DNA from 2 places in the Halopseudomonas salegens genome. Region 2 is predicted to be linked to the other one. Evidence: predicted binding sites of a transcription regulator. Region 2 holds the regulator's gene; the other holds the start of a gene.
The links. Region 2 encodes FliA, which starts transcription of late flagellar genes. Its sites were predicted from a motif close to CTAAAGTTTNNNNNNNNNNNGCCGNTAA; they were not measured.
Positions count from the first base shown of each region.

Region 1 (14,688 bases), 1.0 Mb from region 2:
GGGCGGCCAGGTAGCCATACTTCACAAAACCGCCGATAACCAGGCCAACTGCTGCGTAGAACAGGTTGTTGGTCGTGAAGGCGAAAATATAGAAGGGAACGGACAGTGCCAGGCCCATTGCCGGTACCCAGGCGATGGCGCCCGGGTGCTTCTTGTAGATCCTGGTCGCTAGCCAACCGGTGGCGAAGGTGCCAATGGCCGCAGACAGAGCTACCGGCGTGTTGATCCAGATCGCCGCCTCACCGGCGGTGATTCCGTAGGTGCGGACCAGAAAGAGCGACTGGAACGAGGAGATACCGTAACCGCAGAACGCGGCAACCGTGGCGCCGCCGGTCATCAGCCAGAAGGCCGGTTTGCCCATCAGCTCGCGGATAGCCTCGCCCAGGCTGGCTCGCTCTTTTTGCACCGCTTGCGACGGATCGGTGTAGCCGCGCGGTGGTTCCTTGACCGTCAATTTGAAAACAAGGGCGACCAGCAGGCCCGGCAAACCGACGACAAAGAAGGCGGTGCGCCAGTCGAACACGTCGGTCACCCAGCCGCCGACCAGGTTGGCAAACATGGTGCCGAGTGTGACGCCCATGGCGTAGAAGCCCAGCGCCTGGGAGCGTTCACGCGGAATGAAATAGTCCGCGATCAGGGAGTTGGCCGGTGGCGTACAGCCCGCCTCGCCGATACCCACGCCGACGCGGCACATCAGCAGAATCCAGAACGCGCCGATGGTCACCGAGCCGATGGTCACTTCCGTCGCCAGGCCGCAAAGCGCCGTCATCAGCGACCACAGGGCGACGCAGACGGTCATGATCCACACGCGGTGGGCGACATCGGCAAAGCGCGCCAGCGGGATGCCCACGGCGGTATAGAGCAAGGCAAAACCGAAGCCGGTGAGAAGGCCAAACTGGGTGTCGGTAATCCCGAGGTCCGGCACCAGATCGGGACCGACGACCGCTAGCAGGGCGCGGTCGACGAAATTGAGGATGTATATAAGCGTCAGCGCGAAGAGCACATAGTTGCGGTACGCTTTGGAGCCGAAGCCGACCAAGTGGCCCTGGTTGCGGCCTTCATTGGTAGTGATGGCTTTCATTGACAACCCCTTCTAGGTTCATTGTTATTAATGGATGTGGGTGGTAATCACAGGCTGATATCAGTAAAAATTACGCCTCCGCATCATGTTTCCGCTCCAACGCCTCGGCCTTCTGCGCAGCAGGCCGCGCCAGAATTCGCTGCATGTATTTCTCAAGATCGGGATACTCATCCAGCCCCTGCGTTCCCCCGATCTTCTCGAATACAAACGAATTCAGCACGTCTGCTCCGGTAAACTGGTCACCCATCAGGTAGGTCTTGTCGGCCAGTTCGTTGTTGGCCAGGGTCAGCACGTCGGTCATCTGTTCGCGGGCGAATCCGCCCAGAAAGCACTTCTGGCTGTTGTCTGCACTCAACAGGTACAGCGCGATCAGCGGGAAGGCGGCGGTGCCTTCGGCGAAGTGCAGCCATTGCACGTAGCGGGCATGTGCGGGTGTGTTTGCCGGCGGCGCGAAGGTGTCTGCGCCGTAGCGGCTGACCAGGTAGTCGATGATAGCGCCGGACTCGCAGATCACCAAGCCGTCATCCTCGATCACGGGTGATCTGCCCAGGGGGTTGATGGCCCTGAGCGCCTCGGGTGCGCGGCGAGTGACCTTGTCCCGTTGGTAGGCGACCAGCTGATATTCCACGCCGAGCTCTTCCAGCATCCAGATAATGCGTTTGGAACGGGACTGGTTCAGGTGGTGTAACGTGATCATATTGGACGCTTCCTGGGGTTGGCTGTTGGCGTTCAGTAAAAAGGTGCCGCCTATCCTATGCCAGATGGACGGGCCTTGAATACGATGGATGCGTCGTTCGCAATCTGTTTATAAGGCGGTATCACGCCAGGCTGGTTCGTTTTTCGATGCTTCAATCACCGAAGCCGAGAAAAATTGGCCATTAGCCGCAGGAAAATAAATCTGACACTTTTTGCCTAAAGCGTACCAGGTATTTGCCGATAATCTGCACAGCCACTGACTTGTGCTGAAGCTCGTTATCCCCATGCCCGTAACCCCCAGAGGAACTCATGCTGAGTAAATCCATTCGTGCGCAGACGCTGGCGTTGATTGCTGGAAGTTTGCTGTTGCTCACAGCCATCGCCTTAATCAGCCAAAGCATTTTGTCGTCGAGCGTCAAATCCTACGAGGAGCTGGTGCAAGGCCCGCTCCGGGCTGCTCAACTTATTGAGCAGGGTAATAGCCAATTCAAGACCCAAGTGCAGGAATGGAAGAATGTATTGCTGAGAGGTCAGGACTCTGCGGCCCTCGACAAGTACTGGACTGCGTTCCAGAACCGGGAAAAAGAAGTGCAAGCGACGCTCAGCCTGCTGGGGGATCTCGAAGGGGTGCCGGAGGCAACCCGGAATGGCATTGAATCGCTCAAAGAAGAGCATCTCAGGTTGGGTGAGGCATACCGAAAGGGTTATCAGGCGTTTGCTGCGTCAGGTTATGATCCTCAGGCTGGTGACATGGCGGTGAGCGGGATTGATCGTGCTGCCTCTGAGCAGATGAACGCCTTGGTTAGCGAGTTAGGAGAGCAAGCCGATAACAGATCGAATGATATTGCCAGCAGCGCGCATCGTGCCGTCTTGATCGGAGCCCTGACGCTGATCTTGACCGGCGCTGTTTTAACGTTGCTGAGCATTTGGCGCATTGACCGCAGTATGGTTGCTCCCGTGCGAACGCTGATTGATCAGGTCACGGCCTTGAGTGAAGGTCGGTTGGGCGTTACGTCGCGCATCCAGCGTGAAGACGAGCTTGGTCGCCTGGCTCATGCAGCAAACACGTTGAATGATTTTCTTGCGGCAACATTCAACCAGTTGGAAATCAGCACGCGTGAGCTTGATCAAGCAAGCGGTGAGCTCAATAGCGTTGCAACCATAATCGCCGGTGGTACGCGTGAGCAATTGACGCGTACTGACCAGGTGGCAACCGCGATGGAGGAGATGTCTGCCGCCACGGCAGAGGTGGCCGCTCATGCTGGCACGGCTGCTGAGTCCGCTGATGCCGCCGATATTGCCGCGCAAAAAGGCGAAGCCGTGATGCAGACAACGGTGCAAAGTATTTCCGACATGCGCAGTGAAGTTACTCGAACAGCAGACGTAATCAACAATCTGGCTAATGACAGCGGCCGAATTGGAAAAGTGCTGGACGTGATTCGTGGTGTGGCGGAGCAAACCAACCTGCTTGCGCTCAATGCCGCCATTGAGGCCGCACGTGCCGGTGAAGCTGGCCGAGGTTTTGCTGTGGTGGCAGATGAGGTGCGCACGCTTGCCCAGCGCACTGCTGCTTCAACCGCCGAGATCAACGAGATTATCGAGGCGGTGCAACGGGGTGCCATTGAAGCGGCCAAGGCCATCGAGGCTGGCCAGGAGCGCAGCGACGAAGGTGTTCGTCTGGTCACCGAAGCTGGCGACATGCTGCATGATGTAACTCGAGCCATAGAGGCAATCCGGGATATGAATCGCCAAATCGCTACCGCTGCAGAAGAACAGAATGCTGTGGTCAACGATATATCGCGCAACCTGACCGAGATCACCAACATCGGATCAACCAACCAGAAAAATGTGGAGCGAACCACCAAAGCGAGCGAACTACTGCACGGGCTTTCTGTTGATCTTCAGGACATTACCAAGCTGATCAAGCATTGAAAAACGAAGCCCGGCCCTTTGGCAAACTAACCCGGTGTGAAGACCATAAAAAAGCTGCCAGAACTATGCGTAATGGCAGCTTTTGACGGTCAGGCGGAAATAATGCGGATCCGCTTAGTCCTGACGCTCTGCAATCATGTTGCGAATGCGAGTAGCCCGCTTGTCCGAGCCCGGGTGAGAGTCAAACATGCTGCTGTTTGAGCTACCCATTTCCGAGAGCTTGTCGAAAGCCGTGGCCAAACCTTGCGGATTCATGTTCCGCTCGATTATCAAATCCAGAGCAAACTCGTCGGCATCAAACTCTTGCGACTGTGAGAACTGCGCACTGATCAAGGCCTGAGTCATTCCACCCAGGTCAGATCTGGCGGCAGAAGAAACAGCGGCATTGGAAGAGGATGCGGCAGCACTGCGACCGGCTGATGCCGCATAGGCGACCTGCATGGCGCGACGGCTGTGACCAAGGGCAACGTGGCCCATTTCATGGGCAAATACGCCAGCTACTTCGTCGTCGTTCATCTTGTCCATAAGACCGGAATAGACACGAATACAGCCGTTGGCCATGGCCCAGGCATTGACGTTGTCGATCATATAGACTTTGTAGTTGACTGGAATGCCAGCGATTTCATTGCCCAGTGAGCTCGCAATCTTGTTCAGACGGCGGTTGTAGGCACTGTTGCTCGGTGCAATGGGGGAATTCGCATCCGCGTCTGCGCATGCTTCGTTGCTCATGCTGATGACTTCATCGTCGCTGAGCGTGGCAGCTTTCAGGCCTGACAAGCCTGCTTGCATGACGTTACCGTCCAGGCTGCTGCAGCCAGCGGCAAGAGCGGTCAGGGAAAGGGTAAGGATAAAACCGGAAAATTTCACTAAGCAAACTCCTTTGCTATTTGATCCTGAGGACAGGGTGCTCTATTTAGGAGCGCGGCAATAATAGAGGGGTGACGAGTAGCTTTCAACGTCATCATTAAGAAAATGTGACGTACTTCTCATTTGTTATTAAAGTCCGCCCAAAATCAAAACGACCGCAACATCCGTCCTAACAACGCCATAGCCTGCTCACTCTCCGCTCCCCACGAATGCCCGTAATTCAACCGCGCACAATGCCGGAAGCCCTGGCTGGCGGAAAAGATAGGGCCGGGTGCGAGGCTGATGCCCTGAGCCAGGGCCAGTTTGAACAGCTGAAGCGAATCCACATTGTCGGGAAACTCAAACCAGAGAAAGTAACCGCCTGCGGGACGGGTTACGCGGGTGCCCGCTGGAAAGTGGCGAGCCGCCGAAGCGAGCATGGCGTCCTGTTGGCTTTCCAGGGCGTAGCGCAGTTTGCGCAGGTGACGATCGTAGTTGCCGTGTTGCAGGTAATCGGCGATGGCGGTTTGCGCGGGTACCGAAGGTGAGATGGTGGTCATCAGTTTGAGCCGGGCTATGCGTTCGGCGAAGCGGCCACCAGCAACCCAGCCGACGCGATAGCCGGGTGCCAGGCTTTTCGAGAAGGAGCTGCAGTGCATCACCAGACCCTGGGTATCCAGGGTCTTGATCGGCTTGGGCGGCCGTTCGCCGTAGTAGAGTTCGGCGTACACATCGTCCTCAATCAGGGGCACCTGATGCTCGCATAGCAGGCTGTAGAGTTCCTGTTTGCGGCTTTCATTCAGGCTGGCGCCGACGGGATTCTGAAAACTGCTCATGAACCAGCAGGCCTTGATCGGCAGGCTGGCCAGGCGTTCGCGGAGTATTTTCAGGTCGACCCCATCCCGGGGATGGACGGGGATCTCTACGGCTTTCAGTTCCAGCCGTTCCAGCACCTGCAGGCAGGCGTAGAAGGCGGGTGATTCGATGGCGACCAGGTCGCCGGCCTGGGTAACGCTTTGCAGTGACAGGTTGAGTGCTTCCAGGGCGCCATTGGTGACCACCAGTTCTTCCATCGGCAGCATCACACCACTGACCATGTAGCGCAGGGCAATCTGGCGCATCAGGTCGGGGTTGCCGGCGGTCATGTCGGCAATGATGTCATGGGGCGACAGGGTGCGCAGGCTGTGCGTCATTGAGCGCGCCAGTCGTGCCAGCGGAAACAGATCGGGGCTGGGGAAGGCCGAACCAAAGGGCATGGTGTGCGGATTCTTCAGTGAGCCGAGCACGGAAAACACCAGTTCGCTGACGCCGACATCCGTGGTTTCCTGAGTCGACAGGTCGGAGCGCGGCTCGGGTGTGGGCAGGCCCGCCAGGGCGCGTACAAAATAGCCTGAACGAGCGCGGGCCTGGATCAGGCCTCTGTCCTCGAGCAGATAGTAGGCCTGAAACACCGTGGATGGGCTGACGCCGTAGGTCTTGCTGGCATGACGCACCGAGGGGATTTTTTCACCCGGTGTGAGGATGCCGTTGCGGATAAGTCCGGCAATATCGTCAGCCAGGCGTTCATAGCGTTTCATGGGCGTGTCTCGATTCAGCGTTCTGCTGTTTTTAGCGTCTGACCGGTGCCAGAAAAGTGGAATCAGCCACGACGTCGTTGCTAACGAAATCCACCGCCGAAAGCACGAAGTTTATCTCTTTTCTTGGTTCAGGCCATTGTTCGCCCTCCCAGATCACGTTGACCGGCAGATCAAGAATATCTTCAGCACCCAAGTGGAGCAGGTCCGGGGATACCAGGCGGAAGCCGTCCGGCGCATCGAGGCTGATCTGATAGCTACCCGGTTGCTGGCGCTTGTTGATGACTTTCAAGCGGTACACGTTTTCCACCTGACCGGCGCTGTTCTCGCGGAACAGGTTGCGGTCGCGGGTGACATCGATCGACATCAGTGGGCGCTCTACCAGGGCGACGACAAACAGCCCGATCATCAGTGTCAGCACGCCAGCGTAGCCGACCAGGCGGGGCCGCAACCATTGTGTTTTGCCGCCTTCCAGGGCACTTTCCGAGGTGTAGCTGACCAGCCCGCGAGCGTAACCCATTTTATCCATCACGCTGTCACAGGCATCAATGCAGGCGGCGCAACCGATGCATTCGAATTGCAGGCCGTCGCGGATGTCGATGCCGGTTGGGCAGACCTGGACGCAGAGGGTGCAATCGATGCAGTCACCCAAACCCTGGGCCGCCGGATCACTGTCTTTGCGTCTTGGGCCGCGTTGTTCGCCGCGCGCGGCATCATAGGAGATCACCAGGGTGTCGCGATCAAACATCACGCTCTGGAAGCGCGCATAGGGGCACATATCGCGGCAGACTTTCTCGCGCAGCCAGCCGGCATTGATGTAGGTGGCGGCGGTAAAGAAGAATACCCAGAAAGCCGCTTGCGAGCCCAGGTCGAGTGTCAGCAGCCCTGTGGTCAGCTCGCGTATGGGCGTGAAGTAACCAACAAAGGTCAGCGCGGTGAGCAGGCTGACGCCGAGCCAGATGGCGTGTTTGCCGCCACGGCGCAGGATCTTGTTGGCCGACCAGGGCGCGGCGTCCAGCCGGACGCGCTGATGGCGGTCGCCTTCGGTGACTTTCTCCGCCCACATGAACACCCAGGTCCAGACGCTCTGCGGGCAGGTGTAACCGCACCAGATACGCCCGGCCGCGACGGTGATGAAGAACAGGCCGAAGGCGGCGATGATCAGAATGGCCGACAACAGGATCAGATCCTGTGGCCAGAAAGTAGCGCCGAAGATATGGAATTTACGGTTGACCAGATCCCAGAGCACGGCCTGGCGCTGATTCCAGGTCAGCCAGACGGTACCAAAGAAGAGCGCAAAAAGTGAGCCGGCGCCGAGTATGCGAAAAAGCCGGTAGCGGCCGCTGAAAGCCTTGGTGTGGATTGGCCCACCGGCGTCGGCAGGTGTTCTCCGCGTCGCGGCGGCGTCAATGATCTTGGCGGGAATTCTCTCGCTCATGGTGGCACCCCATCAGTCGTTATCAGGCTGATGGGATAGTGCGCAGTCCGACTGATACGAAACAGACTCAGATTCTGGAATAAAAACCATATCAGGCGTGGCATTGCGTCGCAGGCATGGCTTTGCTATGGGGTAGATGACTGACTGTATAGCCTCCTTTCAATGCTTGATGCATGGCATCTGATATGGTTTTTCAGCGCTTGCCTGAGTCTGTTTATATGCCAGCGAACAGCCCATAGTGCGCCTTCGAATCAGCTGTGACCGGAGGCGATGAGCGCATGTATCACTATGATGACTACGACCGAGCCCTGGTGCGCGAGCGGGTTGCGCAGTTTCGTGATCAGGTTGAACGCCGCCTGAGTGGTGAGCTGACAGAGGAAGAGTTTCTGCCGCTGCGGCTGCAGAATGGCCTGTATATGCAGCGGCACGCCTACATGCTGCGGGTCGCGATACCCTACGGCACCCTGTCGTCGGATCAGTTGCGTGCTCTGGCGCACATCGCCAGCGAATACGACCGGGGCTACGGCCATTTCACCACGCGGCAGAATATCCAGTTCAACTGGATCGAGCTGGAGCAGGTGCCGGACATCCTCGAATGGCTGGCCGATCATGACATGCATGCCATTCAGACCTCGGGCAACTGCGTGCGCAATATCACCACCGAAGCCTTTGCCGGCGTGGCCGCCGATGAGTGGCTGGACCCGCGCCCGCTGGCAGAAATCCTCCGGCAGTGGTCGACCGTCAATCCGGAATTCCTGTTTCTGCCGCGCAAGTTCAAGATCGCGCTGAATGCCTCAGCGGAAGACCGTGCCGCTATTCAGGTGCACGATATCGGTCTGTACATCTATCAGCAGCAAGGTGAATTGAAGCTGCGTGTCATGGTCGGTGGCGGCCTTGGACGTACCCCGATCATTGCCAGACAACTGCGTGATGACCTGTCCTGGCGGGATGTGCTGTCCTACGTCGAGGCGATTCTGCGGGTATACAACCGCCACGGTCGGCGTGACAACAAGTACAAGGCGCGGATCAAGATCCTGGTCAAGGCGCTGGGTATCGACGCCTTTGCCGCGGAAGTGGAACGCGAGTGGGAACAGATCAAGGACGGCCCGGCACGCCTGACGCTGGCCGAGTATGAGCGGGTGGCCGAATCCTTCCAGCGCCCGGCCTATGCCCCGCTGGCAGATGTCGATCTGGAGCATGGTGCCCGGTTGAGTCAGGAGCCGGCGTTTGCCCGCTGGGTCGAGCGCAACGTGATGACGCACAAGGTGTCCGGTTACAGCAACGTGGTGCTCTCGACCAAGCCGGGCCTTGCCGCGCCGCCGGGTGATGTGACGGCCGAACAGATGCGCCTGGTCGCCGACTGGTCGGAGCGCTACGGTTGCGGCGAGATACGCGTCGCACACGAGCAGAACCTGGTATTGCCGGATGTGCCGCGCAGCTATCTGTATGCCCTGTGGCGCGAAGCGCTCGACGTCGGGCTGGCTACCGCCAATATCGGCCTGTTGACCGATGTAATTGCCTGTCCGGGTGGTGACTTCTGTGCACTGGCCAATGCGCGTTCGATCCCCGTTGCCCAGGCGATTCAGGACCGCTTCGAGCGTCTGGATTATCTGCATGACCTGGGCTCACTGAGCCTGAACATTTCCGGCTGCATGAACGCCTGCGGCCATCACCACATCGGCAACATCGGCATTCTTGGGGTCGATAAGAACGGCAGCGAGTGGTACCAGTTGACCCTGGGCGGCAGTCAGGGTCAGCAGGCCGCGCTGGGCAAGGTGATCGGGCCGGCTTTTGCCGCCGATGAAGTACCCGAGGTAATCGAACGTATTGCTCAGGTCTATCTGCAACAACGCGAGGGCGATGAGAACTTTCTGGATACGGTCAATCGTGCCGGCCTGGAGCCCTTCCGTGCCGGGGTGTATCGCAGCGAGGAGGTGTCATCATGATCAACCTGATTCGGTTGCAACAGGACAGCGCGCAGATCATTGTGGACGACCCATGGCAGCTTGTTCGCGGCCCGGAAGACCCGGTGCCGGACACGGCGATTCTGCCCCTGCAACGCTGGCGGGAATTGCACAGCATGGGCGATTTGCAGGGGCAGGAGATCAGCCGTCATGGCCTGCTGCTGCAACCGGATGACGAGCCCGAGACCCTGCTGGACTGGTTGCCGGTGTTACCCCTGATCGCGATCGACTTTCCCAGCTTCCGTGATGGCCGCGGCTACAGCCAGGCCTATCTGCTGCGTACTCGGCTTGGCTGGCAGGGCGAGCTGCGCGCCGTGGGTGATGTGCTGCGTGATCAATTGGCACATATGCGCCAATGCGGCTTCGACAGTTTTGCCGTGCGAGAGGACAAATCGGTAGACGATGCGCTCAAGGGGCTGCAGGGGTTGAGTGTGCTGTACGGGCGCTCGGTGCTTGAACCGCGGCCGCTGTTTCGGCGCAGACAATCCTGAATATGAGCGCCCTGGTGTGTACAGGACTATGCGTGTCGATCTTGGCGAAGGGGCGCCAGCAGAGGTAAATGCCCCCCGCTCATAGCCGCTCCAGTACAGTGGCTACCCCCTGACCGCCGCCAATGCATTGCGTCGCCAGGGCATAGTTGCCACCGGTTCTGTTCAACAGGGCCGCAGCCTTGCCGGTAATACGGGCGCCGGTGGCGCCAAGCGGATGCCCGATCGCCAGGCCGCCGCCGTCCAGATTGATTGTGTCTTCATTCAGGCCTAGCTCCCGGATACAGGCCAGTGCCTGTGACGCGAAAGCCTCGTTGATCTCCACTACATCCAGTGCGTCGGCTTTGATTCCGGCGCGGGCCAACGCCTTGCGCGTGGCCGGGACGGGGCCCAGACCCATCATCGCAGGATCGACGCCCGCCGTGGCTACCGCCATTACGCGCGCCAACGGCGCCAGGCCGTGGCGGTGCGCATAGGCTTCGGTGGTCACCAGCACAACGGCTGCACCATCGGTCAATGGCGAGGACGTTCCGGCGGTAACCACACCATTGGATCGAAATACGGGGGCAAGGCTGGCAAGGGCTTCGAGCGATGTTGCCGGGCGAATGCAGCCGTCTTCTCTGATCAGTTCACCCGAAGGCAGACGAAGCGGAATGATTTCGTCACCCAGCCGGCCTTCCTGACGGGCCGAAGCTGCCTTGCGGTGCGATGCCAGTGCCAGTTTCTCCTGGTCAGTGCGGGTGACCTGGTACAACGAAGCGACATTCTCGGCTGTCTCACCCATGCTGATATAAGCGTCGGTGTGTTCGATCAGCTCCGGGTTGGGTGAAAAGGTCAATCCTCCCTGAGGAACCTGGCTCATGGATTCCACGCCGAAACACAAATAGGCCTCGCCCATGCCGGCCTCAATCTGCGCGACGGCGATGTGCGCCGCCGACATGGATGAGCCGCAGAAACGGTTGACCGTCATACCGCTGAGGCTGTGAGGAAAACCCGCCAGCAGCGAAGCGATTCTTGCCACATTGTTGCCCTGTGGCCCTTCGGGGTAGGCACAGCCGGCAATCACATCCTCGAGTGAGGCGGGATCAATATCCAACTGCTGGGTAAAATCGCGTATCAAATGTGCGGCAAGCGTATCCGGACGCGTGTCTGCCAGGGCCCCTTTGCGGGCAAAGTGAAAGGGACTGCGGGCGTAGGCTGAAATCAAGGCTTTCATGGTATCTCCAGGTTATCTTGGTATGGGTGCTTTGGTGATGTCTCGCGTGCTACCCATGAGCGGTGGTTGTTTCCACGACCCTGGTTGGCATGGGTACTGGCGAGTTCAACCATGTCAGGACGTTGTCGATCATCAGGCGATCGGCCAGGATTCGGTTGTGACCGCCGCTGGACAACCAGAGCGAGTGGGCGGATGAGGCACGCAGGTTTTCCTGCGCATCCGACAGCGGCACGATGGCGTCGTCTGCGGCATGGACCAGAAGAATCGGGGCCGTCATCGAGTCGAGTGCCCGATCGACCCGGTAGCGCTCCAGCGGTTCACCCAGAGCCTGGTTGATCTGCCTGACCATCTGATGCAAAGCGCGCTCGCTGAGCCCCTGGCGCCGGGCCTGCGCGAGGGCATAATCCTCAGCACCACGCGGGGCGCAGATCAGCACTACGCAGTCGGGCTTGAGCCCATAGGCCTCTGTCGCCAGCGCTGTCATTGCCGCGCCGATGGAGTGGGCGATCACTGTGCAGGGCTGCTTGAGTGCAGAGGCTATTTCAGTGATTGATCTGGCCAGGAGGGGGAGTGGCGCGCTTTCGCCATCCGCCTCGCCATGCCCGGGCAGATCAAGAGCGGCTACTCGGTAGCCGGCATCCAGCAGCGGTGCCACGAAACCGCCCATGGCAAAATGATCCCGCTCCCATCCATGGACCAGCAGGACCAGCGGACCCTTGCCTTTGACCCAGAATGGAACCTGAAGGCCATCAACGCTGATTTCTCTGCGCTCGAACCCGCTGAATGCCTCCGCCCAATGCCGTCTGCTGGTATTGGGGCGTGGCTTGAGAAAGGCGCGTGCCCCCAGCGAACCAAAGTAACCGGGCAAAAGCGCCGATATAAAACCCGTCACTGCGGTTGTTGCTTTAATTCCCACATTGCGGATAGCCATTTTTTCGTCCTCTTGCATGTTTAAGGTGTCAGGTCAGAGCGCCTGGGTGAGCCCGGCATGGGCCCGGCTGGCGGTTCCGAGCTGACCGAACTGCCAGCGCGAGACAAGTCAACGCAAGCTCGCGATGGGATGAAAATTGCGTCATGTCCGGTCCGTCTCGTATCTCACTGGAAACTCCTTATATATGTGTATATACACGTTATGGCTTGCAAAAAAAAGCCCGTGGGGGCTCTGTTGCTTGCAGCAAGGTGCTGGCGCTGCAATTGCTCTAGCGAGCGATTCTGGTCAGACCGACCAACGTATCATGGCTTTCCAGCCATTGCTCTTCTCCGAGCCCTTCCCGGTACCTTTTCTGCACGGCTTGCCACAAAGGGTAGGCTTCATCCAGCTTGGCTTTGCCAGTGGGCGTCAACCCGGAAGCGCGTGCACGGTGATGGGCTCCCGCATGAGTCTCGATCAGCCCCTCTTTCTCCAGCAGCTTGAGGTTGCGGGTCAGCGTCGTGCGCTCCATCGCCAACCAGTCTGCCAGCTCGCTGATCGAGCCGGGTGCGCCATAACCTATGGCGACCAGCAAGGTAAACTGGGTGATCCGCAACCCGCTTGGCCGCAATGCCTCGTCGTAGGCACGGGTTATCATGCGATCCGCCATTCGCGCCTTTCGGCACAGGCAATCACGAGCAATGACGGGAAAGATCTGAGCGTTTTTATCGGTCATATAGTGTATATACACACTGAATTTTTGTCTGTCAAATATCGGCTGTTGAAAACACGCGAATAACCCTTGGCAGATGCTGCTCTGGAAGGCGCTTACAACACCAGCCAGGTGAGCAAAACCAGCAATGGAAACACGCCTTGCATCACGGCTGCTCGCAACATCCGTTTGCCGCCGGAAACAAGCAGCACCACCGCGGCGCCCAACATGCTGGCACAACAAAACAGCACCAATGTCTGGCCAACGATCAGGCTGGCAGGCCAATACAGCAGGACCAGGCCGAGCAGTACGCCAATGGCCAGGAACAGGTTGTAGAAACCCTGGTTGAAGGCAAACAAGCGTCTGGCTTCAGCATCTTCTGCCGTGGCTGCGCCGAACCGCTTGTGTACCTGCGGCCGCATGAACCACAGGCTTTCCATGCAAAAAATAAGCACGTGCAATGCTGCGGCAAGAAAGGCTAGAAGCTGAGTGGAAATATGCATGTGAACTCCGTGATCATTGTTTTTTCAACAGCAGCAAGAGTGCCTCTGCCGATCGTCAAGCGCCGCCTGTGGCCACCTCGACCCGGTTTCGTCCGCTATCCTTGCCTGCATACAGCGCAGCGTCTGCACGGACAATACTGTCACTGAGCACTTCACCGCGCCGGTGATGACTGACACCGATACTCATGGTCACCGGTGTGGTCAGGCCGTGCTGCATCCAGTCATGCTCCGCGACGGCGGCACGCACGCGCTCGGCAATCAACTGCGCTTGCTGGGTATCGGTATGTGGTAGCACGGCCAGGAACTCCTCCCCGCCCCAACGGCCGACATAATCCTGCTCACGCAATGTTGCGCTGAGGATCTGGCTGATCTCGCATAACACGCGGTCACCAAAATCATGTCCGTAACGGTCATTGAATTGCTTGAAATAGTCGATATCCATGAGCAAGAAAGCTACGTTCACCGTTTGCCCGGCGTCATCGGTAATGTCACGCTCGGCCAACTCGATCATGTGTCGCCGGTTGAACAGGTGAGTCAGTGGGTCTGTGGTGGCCATGTGACCGAGGATGCGATGAGCCTTTTTGACGGTCGTGATGTAATACAGCGACAAGTAGCTGAACATGATGAATACGCAGGTCAGGTTGAACAGGTAGACACCCAGCAGAGCGCTTTCGGCGATCGGCTGTATCGGCTCGACAAAGCGCATGGTCGTATTCAGCCCGACATAGAACAGCCATAAAGCAAACACCGCGATGCTGGCCGAGCGCAGGCTGTGGTTGCCGGCATACAGGGCCGGAATGAACATCAGCAGGTAGTAGTAGAAGCCGCTGTCCCAGCCGATCAGCAGCGTGCCCAGCGCGGCATGCACGATCACCTCTACCCATATCAGCAGCACGGCCAGGCGATTGTGGCGGTGTTTCAAAGCCCAGTAGGCGATGACGTACATGCCCACACTGAGCACGTTGATCCAGGCCAGAATAGGGGAGCCAAGGTAATGGAAAATAAAGAAAAAGGCGACATCCACACTGCCTGCCATCAGGCAGCAACGCATGCTCATCAACCAGAACTGCGAGCGTGGCTCATCCACTCGACGGCGTGCTTCCATGTGCTTGGCTGCTCCCTGAAGCGATTATGCTGTTTCCAGCAACATTAACCTTATTCCAGCCCGGCATACAGCAGAATCCACAGTGGATATTTCCCCCTATGGGCTTTTTGCAACCTGTGTACGCTACGTTAAATGGCGTATGGTCCGCGGCCCACAGCGCCATAGAATGGGCTCATGAATGTTGCGGTTTGAGGGGGAGGCATGCAGAAAGTCGGTACGATTC
Region 1 is NZ_LT629787.1:3,127,924-3,142,611, reverse strand. Features, by position in the region: gene BLU07_RS14550 (spinster family MFS transporter) at 1-1,081, opposite strand, end outside; gene BLU07_RS14545 (glutathione S-transferase family protein) at 1,152-1,778, opposite strand; gene BLU07_RS14540 (methyl-accepting chemotaxis protein) at 2,087-3,709, shown strand; gene BLU07_RS14535 (M48 family metalloprotease) at 3,824-4,576, opposite strand; gene mapR (GntR family transcriptional regulator MpaR) at 4,723-6,132, opposite strand; gene ccoG (cytochrome c oxidase accessory protein CcoG) at 6,164-7,567, opposite strand; gene BLU07_RS14520 (nitrite/sulfite reductase) at 7,846-9,513, shown strand; gene BLU07_RS14515 (DUF934 domain-containing protein) at 9,510-10,022, shown strand; gene BLU07_RS14510 (thiolase family protein) at 10,102-11,235, opposite strand; gene BLU07_RS14505 (alpha/beta hydrolase) at 11,285-12,127, opposite strand; gene BLU07_RS14500 (MarR family winged helix-turn-helix transcriptional regulator) at 12,435-12,803, opposite strand; gene BLU07_RS14495 (DUF1304 domain-containing protein) at 12,974-13,360, opposite strand; gene BLU07_RS14490 (GGDEF domain-containing protein) at 13,416-14,465, opposite strand; gene BLU07_RS14485 (MOSC domain-containing protein) at 14,667-14,688, shown strand, end outside.
Region 1: BLU07_RS14540 (methyl-accepting chemotaxis protein) is a predicted target of FliA. The motif match lies at 1,994-2,021, and genes of this name have one in related genera.

Region 2 (14,688 bases):
TTCCGGCCCAGGTGCGCAATGCGCTGGAGCGCTATCAGATAGCGCCACAATCGTTGTCGCTGGAAGTGACGGAAAGTGCCTTGATGCGTGATCCGGAAGCCAGCATTGTCAATCTGCGCCGATTGCGCGAGCTGGGTATAAGCCTCGCTGTGGATGATTACGGAACCGGTTACTCATCCCTGGCGACATTGAAAAGCCTGCCGGTACAGATACTCAAGATCGATAAGTCCTTTGTTCTCAACCTGGCTCAGAACGCAGATGATGCGGTGATTGTGCGCTCAACCATTGAGTTGGCTCACAATATGAACTTGCAGGTCGTTGCCGAAGGTATTGAGGATGAGGCCAGCCTGAATTGGTTGCGTGAACACGGCTGCGAGATAGGTCAGGGCTATTTCATCAGCCGCCCACTGCCGGTGGCTGACCTGGAAAAGTGGCTGCAAGCACGCGAAAAACCGGTTATTCAAGGAAACTGAACCTATGCAGATTGGATCCACATCACGCAGATTGCTGCAATTGCTGGGACTGAGCAGTCTCCTGTTGGCTGCGACAGCTCTGAGTCCGGCATTTGCGGGTGATCGTTTGTTGGCGACCGGCGGTGCCACCAGTATTGAAGGCGCGGCTGGCGGCGGCATTGTGCCCTGGGCCGTGATGTCCGGTTACGCGACCCGTGAGCAGTGGGGTGGCGATGTATTCGCGACCCATGTGGATACCCGGGACTATCGTTTTGACAGTTTTGGCGCCAGCTTCAGCTATGCCAATCGGGTGGAGTTGTCAGTCGCCCGCCAGCGCCTGGATATCGGTCGCCTGAGCCGGCAATTGAGCTTGCCGGACAGCAGCCTGCATCAGGACGTCTTCGGCCTCAAGGTACGCCTGTTCGGTGATCTGGTGTATGACCGCTTACCCCAGGTGTCGGCCGGTTTGCAGCACAAGCGTCAGCGAAATTTTACTATTCCGCAAACGGTCGGGGCGCGGCGCAGCAGTGATGAAGATGCTTACATATCAGCCAGTCGGCTGGTGTTGGGTGGGGCTTTTGGCTATAACCTGTTGCTGAATGGCACGCTGCGCTACAGCCGTGCCAACCAGACCGGGTTGCTGGGCTTTGGTGGCGACCGGAACGATCAGCATGACTGGTTGGGTGAGGCCAGTGTCGCGGTAATGCCAAGTCCCCATTGGGTTGTCGGAGTCGAGTATCGGCAGAAGCCAGACAATCTGTCGTTTGCCCGTGAAAGTGACTGGAAAGATATTTTCGTGGGTTATTTCCCGAACAAACACCTTGCCGTGGTTGCGGCCTGGGCCGACCTGGGGTCGATCGCTACGCTGGACGATCAGACCGGCATGTACCTGTCATTGCAGCTGAGTTATTAGGAGTCACCATGCGTTTGTTGCCCATTGCTGTCTTGTGTCTGGGGCTCGGTGCCTGTGCTGCGCCCGAGAAGCCGCCAGCTGATGATGATCTGTATCAGGCCCTGGGTGGTCAGGCCGGAATTGCCCGTATCGTCGAAGGCCTGCTGATCAATATTTCCGAGAACCCGCGCATCGTCCATCATTTCCAGGACACTGACATTGACCGGCTGCATGACATGTTGATCGAGCAGTTCTGCTTCGAGGCGGGTGGGCCGTGTGAATACACCGGTGACAGCATGGCCGAGAGTCATACCGGTATGGACCTGACCGAGTCGGACTTCAATGCGCTGGTTGAGGATCTGATTGCGGCCATGCAAGAGCAGGGCGTGCCGGTCGCTGCACAAAATCGTCTGCTGGCACGGCTGGCACCCATGCGCAGCGATATTATTTATCGTTAGCCCCGTCCGCAGCCTCGCTGGGTAGCAGCTCGGCGCCCGGCATACCGATATAAGCACCCTGAGCGAAATCGATACCCAGGTGCTGCACCTGGTCAAATACCGCCTGGTTGTGCACGAATTCGGCTACGGTCTGCATGCCAAGCTCACGGGCAAACTGGACAATGCCCCGGGTCAGGGTCAGTGCGGTACTGTCATGGTCGAGCTGACGGATCAGGCTGCCGTCAATCTTGATCAGGTCAACATTCAGCCGCAGCAAGTGTTCGAAGTTGGAGTAGCCAGTACCAAAATCGTCAATCGCAATCTGGCAGCCCATAGCCTTGGCCTGATCAATAAATTGGCGAACTGCCGCGTAATTTTCAATGCCTTCGGACTCCAGAATCTCGAAGATGACCTGACCGGCAACCTGGTTGTCGGCCAACTGCTGCAGAATAAAGTCGGTCAGATCGCTGTCGAGCAAATCCTCACCGGACAGGTTGAGGGAAAATTGCTGGTCAGTACCGCGAAAGCGCTCAACGGCCTGTTCAACCATGGTCCGTGTGAGCGAACGGTATAGACGGATTTTTTTGGCTACGGCGAGAAACTCTCCCGGGCTGACCGCTACTTCCTGTTCATCAATGAGCCTGACCAGGCATTCGTATTTGCCGATTTTCCCCGTTCGCACATCCATTATGGGCTGGAAGTATGGGCGGATGCGGCCGTTTTCCAGTGCGGTTTTCAACCGGTTGGCCCACTGCAGATTATGCTCGTAGTCGCGTTTTATGCCTTGTGCCGGGTCATAGATACGCAAGCTGTTCTGGCTCAGGCGCGCTTGCTTGAGGGCGATGTTGGCACAGGAAAGCAGCTCATGCGCCTGGTGTTGCTGGCTATCCAGTTGCCAGCTGCTGGCCAGGCCAAGACTGGCACTCAGGGGGATCTGCTGGTCTTCCCAGCGGCTGTTCAGGCTATTGAGAAAGTGGTGCAGATTGGCGAGGCGATCTTGCAACACATGCGTTTGAAGGCGCCCAGGCAGCCAGATGGCAAATTCGTCCGCCGGCATTCGGTACAGCCGAGCGCTGGCCCACGACTGGTTGGTGCGCATGAAGTCGGTCAGGCTGTTGGCCAGGTGCAGGATGATGTGATCACCACAGGGGTGGCCATACACATCATTGATTTCCTTGAAGGCATCCAGGTTGAGCAGCACCAGCGAACCCTGCTTGCTGCGCTTGCGCAAATCCAGCAGCAACCGGGCCCGGTTGGGCAGGCCGGTCAGGCTGTCGGTATACAGGTTATGCAGCTGCCTGAGCGTACTGGCTACCATGAACAGGATGATTCCCGATAACAGTAACAGCACACTGCCGATGCCCAGCGCAATGCGCAGATTGCTCTGACGCATGGGCGTTAATACGGCATCGATTTCAGCCTGAGGTACACCAATACCAAAGGTCATGCCCGCACGTGTAGTGGAAAAGAACAGCGCATAATCGCCACCTGCTATGCGTATCCGGTCTTTTTGCATGGGTGCCAGCAATTCGCGAGCAGTCAGTGAGGTAGCGCTATTGGTTTCGACCTGTCGCTGGTGCAGTTCACGGTCTGCGATAGCATCCATCAGTTGCTGGGCTTTTGGCGTGTCGGCCAGAGCCAGGCTGCTCAGGTTGCGATTCTCGCGGTCGAGCAGAAAGGCGAAGGTGCTCGGGGTAACTTCAACCCGACTGACCAGACGGATGATGTCGTCGGCGCGCCAGTCGGTACTGGCAACCCCCAGCCAGTCGCCCGCGCTATTCCGCAAGGGGGTGCTCAGGCTGATGACGACCGCATCGCTGCGGATGCTGTAGTAGGCGGGTGTCCAATGCAGTGCAGCGGGTTCCGGGTGAGTCTTGAGTATCTCGTGCAACTCAGGGTAGCCACTCCCTTGTTGCCAGCGAGGACTCTCGGTATCCAGCTGAATATGCGCGCCATCGCGATAGGCGAACAGGTTCAGTGGGCTACTGTTTCCCTGCGGGGCATCATCAAACAGCAGGCTCGCAGCGTAGACGTCAGGGAATTCTGCGAGTGTGGTTTCCAGCATGGTGTCCAGCTCAGTCAGGCTGCCGCCCAGTGCATGCCATTGTTGGGTCATGCGGGCAAGGTCACGGGTGTTTTTCTCCATCAGGCTGTGGTGACTGTTTATGCGATCAAGGTTGGCATAAAAGGTGTCGGCCACCTGTTGTTCGCGAAGCTGGGTCATTGCCTGCTGGGCAAAATTGAGGTTCAGGGTGGACATCAGCCACATGCCCAGAATGAACAGCAGTACCAGCAGTCCGAGCACCAGAAGTATGCTGTGACGGAGATTGACTGCTCGCGGGGGAGCTTTCATCTGGGCATCTGTCGGTGGTCGTCGCGAATACGACGCTGAGCGGCATTCAGTTGCTCATCGGACAACCGGCTGGCTTGTTCTTCGACGTGGGCTCTGGCGTCGCTCTCACCGCCGAGCAGGGCCAGGCTATACCAGATATAGGCTTGCTGGGCATCGGGTGCGCCATCCAGGCCTTTGGCAAAACTCTCGGCAAGACGCATTTGTGCCCGGGTCGACCCCAGTCGAGCAGCGCGACTCAACCACTCGCGAGCGGCGCCGGTCTGGGCGGTGTTATCTGCCAGCAGGCTTTCTGCCAACGCCAGCTGCGCATCAGGATGATTCTTCTCGGCGGCCTGAAACCAGTAGCTGCGGCTGCGTGATGTATCCACACTGGTGCCACGGCCCTCAGCATAGGCCACCCCTGCAGCGTATTGCGCTGCGGCCAGGCCCTGTGTCGCTGCTGCTTCCAGCCATTGTAGTGCCGTGCGGTTATTGAGGTTGTCACCCTGGCCGGTTTGCAAGAGTTCAGCATACAGCAGTTGGCCGGGAGCATGATTCTGCTCTGCGGATAGCCGCGCCCACTCCAGGGCGCTGGCCAGGTCTCCATCCGTTCTTTCCAGGCTGGCAAGGTGGTGCTGGGCCTTGGGGTCACCGGCTGCTGCCGGTTGCTCACAGTTATTGCGTGCCCGCCGCAGATTGCGAATGGTGAAATACAGGTAGCAGTTATTGATCTGTCGCTGAGTCGTTTCCTGCACAGAGGAACGGGTGTCCGAACTCCGCTGATTGGCCTGGCGCTCAACTGCCATGGCTTTCTCGACGCGCTCGGCAAAGGCACTGACATCATCCGGGCAGGAATAGAGGTAACCGCGACGGTAGCGGTTCAGGTTTTCCTGGCTGGCAGCCCGCCCGCGGTACTGTTCGGCAATAGCCTGGCAGCGCTGGTCTCTCTCGGTGGTGACCTTCGCGATGTAGGCGCTATACCGGCGGTTGTCTTCATGCTCTTCCAGATAGCGAGTCAGCGGATCGATGTAGGGTTGAGCAAACAATTCAGCCAGCTCAGTCTCGCGTTCGCTTTGACTGTCGGACGTGCTTTCCTTGTCTGTTTCACCACTGTCGGTTTGCCGCTCAGGCAGGCCGCTACAGCCAACAAGCAGTACAAACAGGCTGATTAACAGCGGCGCAGAAAACTGATTCATGGAGCCTCATCTCAAACAGGTGCGGTGGCCGTAAGCACAAGAGCATATCATTGCCGCAGGCTTCGAGGCAGCCCGTGGTTGAGAATGCATGGCTAAATTCTCGGTAAAATGGAACGCTTCTTGCTGAGTACTTGTGCAAGCGGTTTTATGCGTCAACTTTTTGATGGGGAAAGGACAGGCATGGCAGTCGATCGCACACAAGTGCTGGGGAATATGCGGAGCAGTTTACTCAGCTTGCGTCACGGCAGCCTGGGCGTGCCGATTCTGCTGCTGGTGATTCTCGGCATGATGATGTTGCCGATGCCGCCTTTTCTGCTGGACACCTTTTTTACGTTCAATATTGCGCTGGCACTGGTGGTGTTGCTGGTCTGTGCCTATGCTTTGCGGCCACTGGATTTTGCTGTCTTCCCGACCATTTTGCTGGTAGCGACCCTGTTGCGCCTGGCACTGAACGTAGCGTCGACACGGGTAGTCCTGTTATATGGTCATGAGGGTGGCGATGCCGCTGGCAAGGTGATTCAGGCCTTTGGCGAAGTGGTCATCGGTGGTAATTACGTCGTGGGTCTGGTGGTGTTTGCCATTCTGATGATTATCAACTTCGTGGTTGTGACCAAAGGTGCCGGACGTATTTCCGAGGTCAGCGCCCGTTTTACCCTGGACGCCATGCCGGGCAAGCAAATGGCGATTGATGCCGACCTGAATGCCGGCATTATCAATCAGGAAGAAGCCAAGCTGAGACGCCAGGAAGTGGCTCAGGAAGCCGATTTCTATGGTTCCATGGACGGCGCCAGCAAATTTGTTCGCGGTGATGCCGTGGCTGGCTTGCTGATTCTGGCGATCAATATCATTGGTGGCCTGGCCATCGGCATGGCGCAGCACGGTTTGCCCTTTGCTGAAGCCGGGCGCATCTATGTGCTACTGACCATCGGTGACGGTTTGGTGGCACAAATTCCTTCGTTGCTGTTGTCGACCTCTGCGGCGGTCATGGTTACCCGCGTTTCTACCTCGGAAGATATGGGTGACCAGGTACAGCGGCAAATGTTTACCTCACCCAAAGCCATGGCTATTGCTGCCGGTATTCTGATTGTCATGGGTCTGATTCCCGGCATGCCGCATTTTTCATTCCTCTCGCTCGGCGCGCTGGCTGCTGGTGCCGCGTACTGGATAGCCCAGAAACAGAAAAACAAGGAAGAAGCCGCGGCGGAAGAGGAGCGCAAGGAAGCGGAGGTACCGGCATTGCAGAAGCCGGAAACCCGAGAGCTGGGTTGGGATGATGTGACCCCGGTGGATATGTTGGGCCTGGAAGTCGGCTACCGTCTGATCCCCCTGGTTGATCGCAACCAGGGTGGCCAGTTGCTGGCGCGGATCAAGGGGGTACGCAAGAAACTGTCGCAGGATCTGGGCTTTTTGATGCCTTCGGTACATATTCGCGACAACCTGGATCTGGCGCCCAATGTCTACCGCATCACCTTGATGGGCGTTGGTGTGGCAGAAGCCGAGATCTATGCCGACCGTGAATTGGCGATCAATCCGGGACAGGTGTTTGGCGAGATCAAGGGTATTCCCGGCAAGGATCCGGCTTTTGGTCTTGAAGCAGTATGGATTGAAGCCGGGCAGAAAGACCAGGCGCAGTCGCTGGGCTATACCGTGGTGGATGCGAGTACCGTTGTTGCTACGCACCTGAACCAGATCATGCACAAGCATGCCCACGAGTTGCTGGGTCACGAAGAGGTGCAGCAGCTGATGCAGGTGTTGGCCAAGGCCTCACCCAAGCTGGCGGAGGAGCTGGTGCCGGGGCTTGTTTCACTGTCCGGGTTGCTCAAGGTGTTGCAGGGGCTGCTGCAAGAGCAGGTGCCAGTGCGTGACATTCGTACCATCGCCGAAGCCATCGCCAATCAGACCAGCAAGAGTCAAGATCCCGGCGCGTTGATCGCTGCGGTGCGCATCGCCTTGTCTCGCTCAATCGTGCAAAGCATTGTCGGGCTTGACGTTGAGCTGCCTGTGATCACTCTGGATCCAAAGTTGGAACAGATGTTGCTACAGAGTATTCAGAAGGCAGGACAGGGTGGTGAAGACGGCATCATGCTCGAGCCGGGAATGGCGGAAAAACTGCAACGTTCCCTGGCAGAAGCGGTTCAGCGTCAGGAGATGCAAGGCAAGCCGGCAATATTGCTGGTTGCCGGTCCGGTACGCAACATGATGGCGAAGTTTGTTCGCTACGCCGCGCCAGGTACCCACGTACTGTCCTACCAGGAGATTCCCGACAACAAGCAGGTCACTATCGTGGCCACCGTCGGGCAGAATTGAGCATAAAGGGTGAGGTCAGCCATGAAAGTCAAACGTTTCTTTGCCGCCAACATGAGTCAGGCGATGAAGCAGGTCCGCGACGAGCTGGGGCCGGAAGCTTCCATCATTGGCAACCGTCGGGTAGTTGGCGGAATTGAGCTGACCGCTGCGCTGGATTACGAGCCAGCACGAGTAACGCCACCCACACCGGGCCTGGATCGTGAGTTGAAGAAAACCCGCGAGCAGATGGTTACCGCCCGGGCACGACTGGATGCCGGCGAGCGCTCAAGCGACAGCCCGGTAGTCAACCGCCAAATGTTTGGCGACAGCATGCGCGAGGCCGCTGAAAGTGGCTCGACTGAAGCCCGTGATTTCCTCGCCCGCTTGCAGCAGGAAGCGACCGAACCTTATGTGGCGCCGCTGGCCAAACCCGCAAAAGCACCTGAGGCCTACAGCGAACAGGCGAGCTCCAGTGCCAGCGACAGCGCCGGTATGCAAGCGATGAAAGCCGAACTTGCCGGCCTGCGGGACTTGCTTGAAGTACAGCTGGGCAGCATGGCCTGGGGGCAGATCAATCAGCAGCAGCCCAAGCAGGCGGGGTTGTGGCGCAAGCTGACCCAGTTGGGTTTGCCGGCAGAGCTGTCGCAGCAATTGATGACCAAGGTGGCCGATATCTCCGATCAGCGCCAGGCCTGGCGCTTGCTCCTGGCTCATCTGGCGCACAGCCTGCCGGTTGCAGAAGCCGACCTGGTGGACAAGGGCGGTGTTATCGCTCTGGTTGGGCCGACCGGCGCCGGCAAGACTACCACCCTGGGCAAACTGGCCGCGCGCTATGTGCTCAAACACGGCAGTCAACACGTGGCTCTGGTTACCATGGATACCTATCGTATTGGTGCCCATGAACAGCTGCGTACCCTGGGCCGTATTCTCAATGTGCCGGTACGGGTGGTGGATGAACAGAACAACCTGAGCGAGGTGTTGGCGGATTTTGCCGACAAGCGTCTGGTGCTGGTGGATACTGCGGGTATGCATGGGGATGATCCGGAGCTGCGCAGCCAGCTGAATGAGCTGGCGCAACAGGGTCGCCGAGTGCAACCTCTGCTGGTACTGCCGGCCACCAGCCAGTATCGTGTGCTCAAGGCTGCCTGGCACAGCTATAAACGCTGCAACCTGGTTGGCTGTGTGCTGACCAAGGTCGATGAGGCAGCGACACTGGGTGAGGGACTCGGGCTGGCTATGGAGGTCGGTTTGCCGTTAGCCTATCTGGCAGATGGCCAGCGTATTCCGGATGACATCAGTAAGGCCGTTGGCCATAAGCTGGTCAGTCGTGCAGTCAGCCTGGCCAGTGAGGAAACACCGGCAGATGCCACCATGGCCGACGTTTTTGCCGGTATACTAAATAGCCAGCGTGCTGGTTGAAAACAATACAGATTAAGGTAAGCAGCGAGATGGCGAGCAATCATCCGGTTCAGGTTATCGCAGTCACTGGTGGCAAGGGCGGCATCGGCAAGACTAACGTGTCGGTCAACCTGAGTCTGGCGTTGGCTGATCTGGGGCGACGCGTCGTCTTGCTTGACGCTGACCTTGGTCTTGCCAACGTGGATGTACTGCTTGGCCTGAAACCCAAAGCCACTCTGGTGGACGTGCTTGACGGTACCTGTGAGCTGCGTGACGTGCTGATAGATGGTCCGGGCGGTATACGCATCGTGCCGGCGGCTTCTGGCGCTGCGCGGATGGTCAATCTGCAACCGCAGGAGCATGCCGGTCTGATCCAGGCCTTCAGTGATATCGGCCAGAATATTGACGTGCTGATTGTGGATACCGCTGCCGGGATCAGCGATTCGGTGGTCAGCTTTGTGCGCGCTGCCCAGGAAGTGCTGGTGGTCGTCTGTGACGAACCGACTTCGATTACCGATGCCTACGCCTTGATCAAGCTGCTCAACCGGGATCACGGCATGACCCGTTTCCGTGTTCTGGCAAATATGGTGCATACGCCGCAGGAAGGCCGTTCAGTTTTTGCTAAGCTGACCAAGGTAACGGATCGTTTTCTGGATGTCGCACTTCAGTATGTTGGCGCAGTTCCTTACGACGAGTCGGTACGCAAGGCGGTACAGAAGCAAAAGGCAGTTTACGAAGCCTTTCCGCGCAGCAAGGCCTCTATTGCCATTCGTGGCATAGCGCAAAAAGTGGATGGCTGGCCGCTGCCGGCTAACCCGCGCGGGCATCTCGAGTTTTTTGTCGAGCGCTTGGTGCAGCGGACAGGATCAGGCTTATGATGGCATCGGCTGGCGGGGTGAGCATGTATACGCGAGCGCAAAATAATAATTATCAGGATCAGTTGGTGGAGCAGTTTGCTCCGTTGGTCAAGCGTATCGCTTATCATTTGCTGGGCCGTTTGCCGGCCAGTGTTCAGGTCGATGATTTGCTCCAGGCCGGCATGATCGGTTTGCTTGAAGCGTCGCGCAAGTTCGACCATGGCAAGGGCGCCAGTTTTGAAACCTACGCCGGCATTCGCATTCGTGGCGCCATGCTGGATGAGGTGCGCAAGGGGGATTGGGCGCCACGTTCGGTGCACCGTAATTCGCGGATGGTCAGTGAAGCGATACGTGCGGTCGAGTCCCGATTGGGGCGTGACGCTAAAGATCATGAGGTTGCGGCCGAATTAGACGTAAGCGTTGACGATTATTACGCCATGCTCAACGATACTGCCGGCAGCCGCCTGTTCAGTTTTGATGATTTGCTGGCTGCGGGGATGCCGGCCGAGTCGGTTGGTGAAGAAGGTCCGTTTGATGGCTTGCGTGACGATCGCTTTCGCGCCGCCCTGGTCGAGGCTATCGATAGTCTGCCAGAGCGTGAACGGCTGCTGTTGTCGCTGTATTACGACGAAGAGCTCAACCTGAAAGAGATTGGCGCCGTGCTCGGGGTCAGCGAATCCCGGGTAAGTCAGCTCCACTCGCAATCGGCTGCTCGCTTGCGAGCGCGATTGTCGGGTTGGCAGGGAGACTGACCCGGTTCTGTTGGCGCCCAATGCGCAGGGATTATTTTCGTCGCTATCGGCAGCGCTGCTGCAGCAAGTCCGGTAGACTGACGGCTGGATTATTAACCGGCTTGTTTGGCCAATAACATTAGGTAGGCGGGGCACCGAGCCGCTGGATTCCTGGTTTGTACGGAGGTCGACTTGGACAAGAACATGAAAATTCTCATTGTTGATGATTTTTCGACAATGAGGCGGATTATCAAGAACCTGTTGCGCGACCTCGGGTTTACCAATACCGCTGAAGCCGATGACGGTACGTCTGCGCTGCCCATGCTGCAAAGCGGCAACTTCGACTTTCTGGTGACCGACTGGAACATGCCCGGCATGAGCGGTATCGACCTGTTGCGAGCAGTTCGCGCCGACGAGCGCCTCAAACACTTGCCCGTGTTGATGGTGACTGCCGAAGCCAAGCGTGACCAGATCATTGAAGCGGCTCAGGCTGGCGTCAATGGCTATGTGGTCAAACCCTTTACCGCCCAGGCTCTGAAAGAGAAGATCGAAAAGATTTTTGAGCGCGTACAGGCACAATAATCAAGCACCGGGGTACAGGTTATGGCGTTAAGTAAGGATCCCGGCCAGGCGACCGCTCAGGAGTTCGAAAACTCACTCAAGGACAACGCGCGCCAATTGGTCGAGTACCTGGAACAGGGCAAGTTCGGTGAAGCCATCATGGTGGTTCATGCCATCAACCAGGCGCGTGATCGCGGCCTCTACCATGAGGTTGGTCAGCTGACCCGCGCACTGCACAATGCCATCGTGAATTTTCAGCTGGATACCAGTCATGCTCTGGGAGAGCAGGAGCCAGACGGTGAAGTGTCCAAGATCAGCGATGCCTCTGACCGGCTCGATTATGTCGTCAAGCTGACTGAGGGCGCGGCCAATAAAACCATGGATCTGGTTGATGACACCCTTCCGGTGGCGACCGATCTCGGGCAGCAGGCCGCTGCCTTACGCAATGACTGGCAGCGCCTGCAGCGGCGCGAGATGGCCGCTGATGAGTTCCGGGACTTGTACCGGCGCATGGGTGAATTCCTCGAGCAAACCGAACAGTCGAGTAGTCAGATCAGCAGCAACCTCAACGATATCATGCTGGCGCAGGACTTCCAGGACCTGACCGGTCAGGTGATCAAGCGGGTAACGACCCTTGTTCACGATGTCGAAGAAAGCCTGGTCAGTCTGGTACGAATGGCCGGTCACGTCGACCGTATGGCCGGTATTCAGCACGATGAAAAACAACAAGAACAGAAAAAATCCTCCTCTGGGGGTGAAGGTCCGCAGATTCATGCCGATAAAAGAGAAGACGTTGTGTCAGGGCAGGATGAAGTTGATGATCTTCTGTCCAGTCTTGGATTCTAGGGGAGTAGGTGCATGAGTTTCGATGCGGACGAGGAAATCCTCCAGGACTTTCTGGTCGAGGCGGGTGAAATCCTCGAACAGTTGTCCGAGCAACTGGTTGAACTGGAAAATCGTCCGGACGATACGGATTTGCTCAATGCTATCTTTCGCGGCTTCCATACCGTAAAAGGTGGTGCTGGATTCCTGCAGCTCGATGCTCTGGTCGGTTGTTGCCATATTGCCGAGAACGTCTTTGATATTTTGCGAAAAGGCGAGCGTCAGGTCACCTCGGAACTCATGGATGTGGTGTTGCAAGCGCTGGATAGCGTCAACAGCATGTTCGATGAAGTGCGTGAACGTACTGAGCCGACCCCGGCTGATCCTGAACTCCTGGCCGCACTGGCAGTACTGGCTCAGCCTGAGTCGGCGGATGCGGCGCCGGAACCGCCCGCCAGTGCCGAGCCGGAAACGGCACCCACAAGCCCGGACGCAACGCCTGAAGGCGATATAACTGACGACGAGTTCGAGCAGTTGCTGGATGCCTTGCATGAACCCGGTGGAAGTACTGCCACTGATGCCCCGGAAGCGCCTGCGGCAGAGGGGTCGGCTGACAGTGATGAAATCACTGATGATGAATTCGAAGCGCTGCTGGATCAGTTGCACGGGCCAGGCAAGGCCCCGGCACTGAAAGCTGCCGAAGCTGCTCCAGCGAGCAGCGGAGATGATATTTCCGAAGATGAATTCGAAGCGCTGCTGGATGAATTGCACGGCAGCGGCAAGGCCCCGGGCGTCGCAGCTGACGCCGAGGCGGCGGGCAGCCCGGCAGGTGAGAAGGCCGGAGACGACATCAGTGATGATGAGTTCGAAGCCTTGCTCGATCAATTGCACGGCAAAGGCAAGGGCCCCGGTGTCGAAGGTGCGCCAGCGGGTGCAGCTCCGCCGCCTGCAGCCGCCAAGCCTGCGGAAAAAACTGAGCCACCTGCCAAGGCGGCCCCCAAAGCCGCAGCCAAAGCAGCGTCACCTGCTGCCGAGAAAAAACCGGCTGCCAAGCCTGCCGCCAAGTCGGCGGGGGGTAACGGTGGAAATGAGCCGGCTCCGGTTGACGCCACCGTGCGCGTGGATACCGCGCGGCTGGATGAGATCATGAATATGGTCGGTGAGCTGGTGCTGGTGCGTAATCGACTGGTGCGCCTGGGTGACAGCAATAATGACGAAGAATTGAGCAAAGCGGTCAGCAATCTGGATGTGGTCACTGCCGACTTGCAAAGTTCGGTGATGAAAACGCGCATGCAGCCGATCAAGAAAGTATTCGGCCGCTTCCCGCGTGTGGTGCGGGACCTGGCGCGCAACCTGAAAAAGGAAATCAACCTGGAACTGATTGGTGAAGAAACCGATCTGGACAAGAACCTGGTTGAGGCGTTGGCTGATCCCTTGGTCCACCTTGTGCGCAACTCGGTCGATCATGGTATTGAAATGCCTGATGAGCGTGAGCAGGCGGGTAAGCCGCGCACCGGTAAAGTGGTGCTGGCCGCTGAACAGGAAGGCGATCAGATTCTGTTGACCATCACTGACGATGGTCGCGGTATGGATGCGGATGTGCTGCGTGCCAAGGCGGTTGAGAAGGGCATGATGGACAAGGATGCCGCCGAGCGCCTGAGCGAGAATGAATGCTTCAATCTGATTCTGGCTCCGGGCTTCTCGACCAAGACGGAAATATCCGATGTGTCCGGCCGGGGCGTCGGTATGGATGTGGTCAAAACCAAGATTTCCCAGCTCAACGGTACCATCAATATCGAGTCGACCAAGGGCAAAGGCTCGCGGATTGCCATCAAGGTACCCTTGACACTGGCAATCATGCCGACCCTGATGATCATGCTGGCTGACCAGGCGTTTGCCTTGCCGTTGGTCAATGTCAACGAGATATACAGCCTGGATCTGTCACGCACCAATGTCGTCGATGGTCAGGAAGTCATTATCGTACGTGACAAGACACTGCCGCTGTTCTACCTCAAGCGCTGGTTGCTGCCAGGGGTGGAAGATACCTCGGACAATTCGGCAGCCAGTGTGGTAATAGTGTCCGTGGGAACACAGAAGGTCGGCTTTGTGGTTGATCAACTGGTAGGTCAGGAAGAAGTGGTGATCAAACCCCTGGGTCGAATGCTCCATGGCACGGCTGGTATGGCTGGAGCAACTATTACCGGGGATGGACGAATTGCCCTGATTCTGGATATTCCGGGCCTGCTCAAGCGCTATGCACGTCGTGGCTGACGTTGCTGTGCCCGCCGGTAGGTTTGCTCCGGAATAAATCGGGATTGTCAGGGCGCGGGCTACACAAGCCCAGCATAGTGATTGGGAGACAGTATGGCGGTTAAGGTGCTGGTGGTGGATGACTCTGGATTCTTCCGCCGCCGGGTAACGGAAATTCTCGCCGGTGACGTGCAGATTGAGGTTGTCGGCACGGCCACCAATGGCAAGGAAGCAATCGAAAAGGTCCAGTCACTGCGGCCTGACGTTATCACCATGGATTATGAAATGCCGGTGATGGACGGCATTACTGCGGTCAAGGAAATCATGCAGCGCTTCCCTACGCCAGTGCTGATGTTCTCTTCATTGACTTACGAAGGTGCCCGCGTCAGCCTGGATGCGCTGGAAGCCGGTGCAGCCGATTACCTGCCAAAGAATTTTGAAGACATTTCGCGCAACCCGGACAAGGTACGGCAG
Region 2 is NZ_LT629787.1:2,082,160-2,096,847, reverse strand. Features, by position in the region: gene BLU07_RS09440 (putative bifunctional diguanylate cyclase/phosphodiesterase) at 1-473, shown strand, start outside; gene BLU07_RS09435 (DUF3034 family protein) at 478-1,365, shown strand; gene BLU07_RS09430 (group I truncated hemoglobin) at 1,374-1,802, shown strand; gene BLU07_RS09425 (bifunctional diguanylate cyclase/phosphodiesterase) at 1,789-4,134, opposite strand; gene BLU07_RS09420 (tetratricopeptide repeat protein) at 4,131-5,309, opposite strand; gene flhA (flagellar biosynthesis protein FlhA) at 5,490-7,616, shown strand; gene flhF (flagellar biosynthesis protein FlhF) at 7,638-9,014, shown strand; gene fleN (flagellar synthesis regulator FleN) at 9,044-9,871, shown strand; gene BLU07_RS09400 (RNA polymerase sigma factor FliA) at 9,871-10,602, shown strand; gene BLU07_RS09395 (chemotaxis response regulator CheY) at 10,786-11,163, shown strand; gene BLU07_RS09390 (protein phosphatase CheZ) at 11,185-11,988, shown strand; gene BLU07_RS09385 (chemotaxis protein CheA) at 12,001-14,235, shown strand; gene BLU07_RS09380 (protein-glutamate methylesterase/protein-glutamine glutaminase) at 14,329-14,688, shown strand, end outside.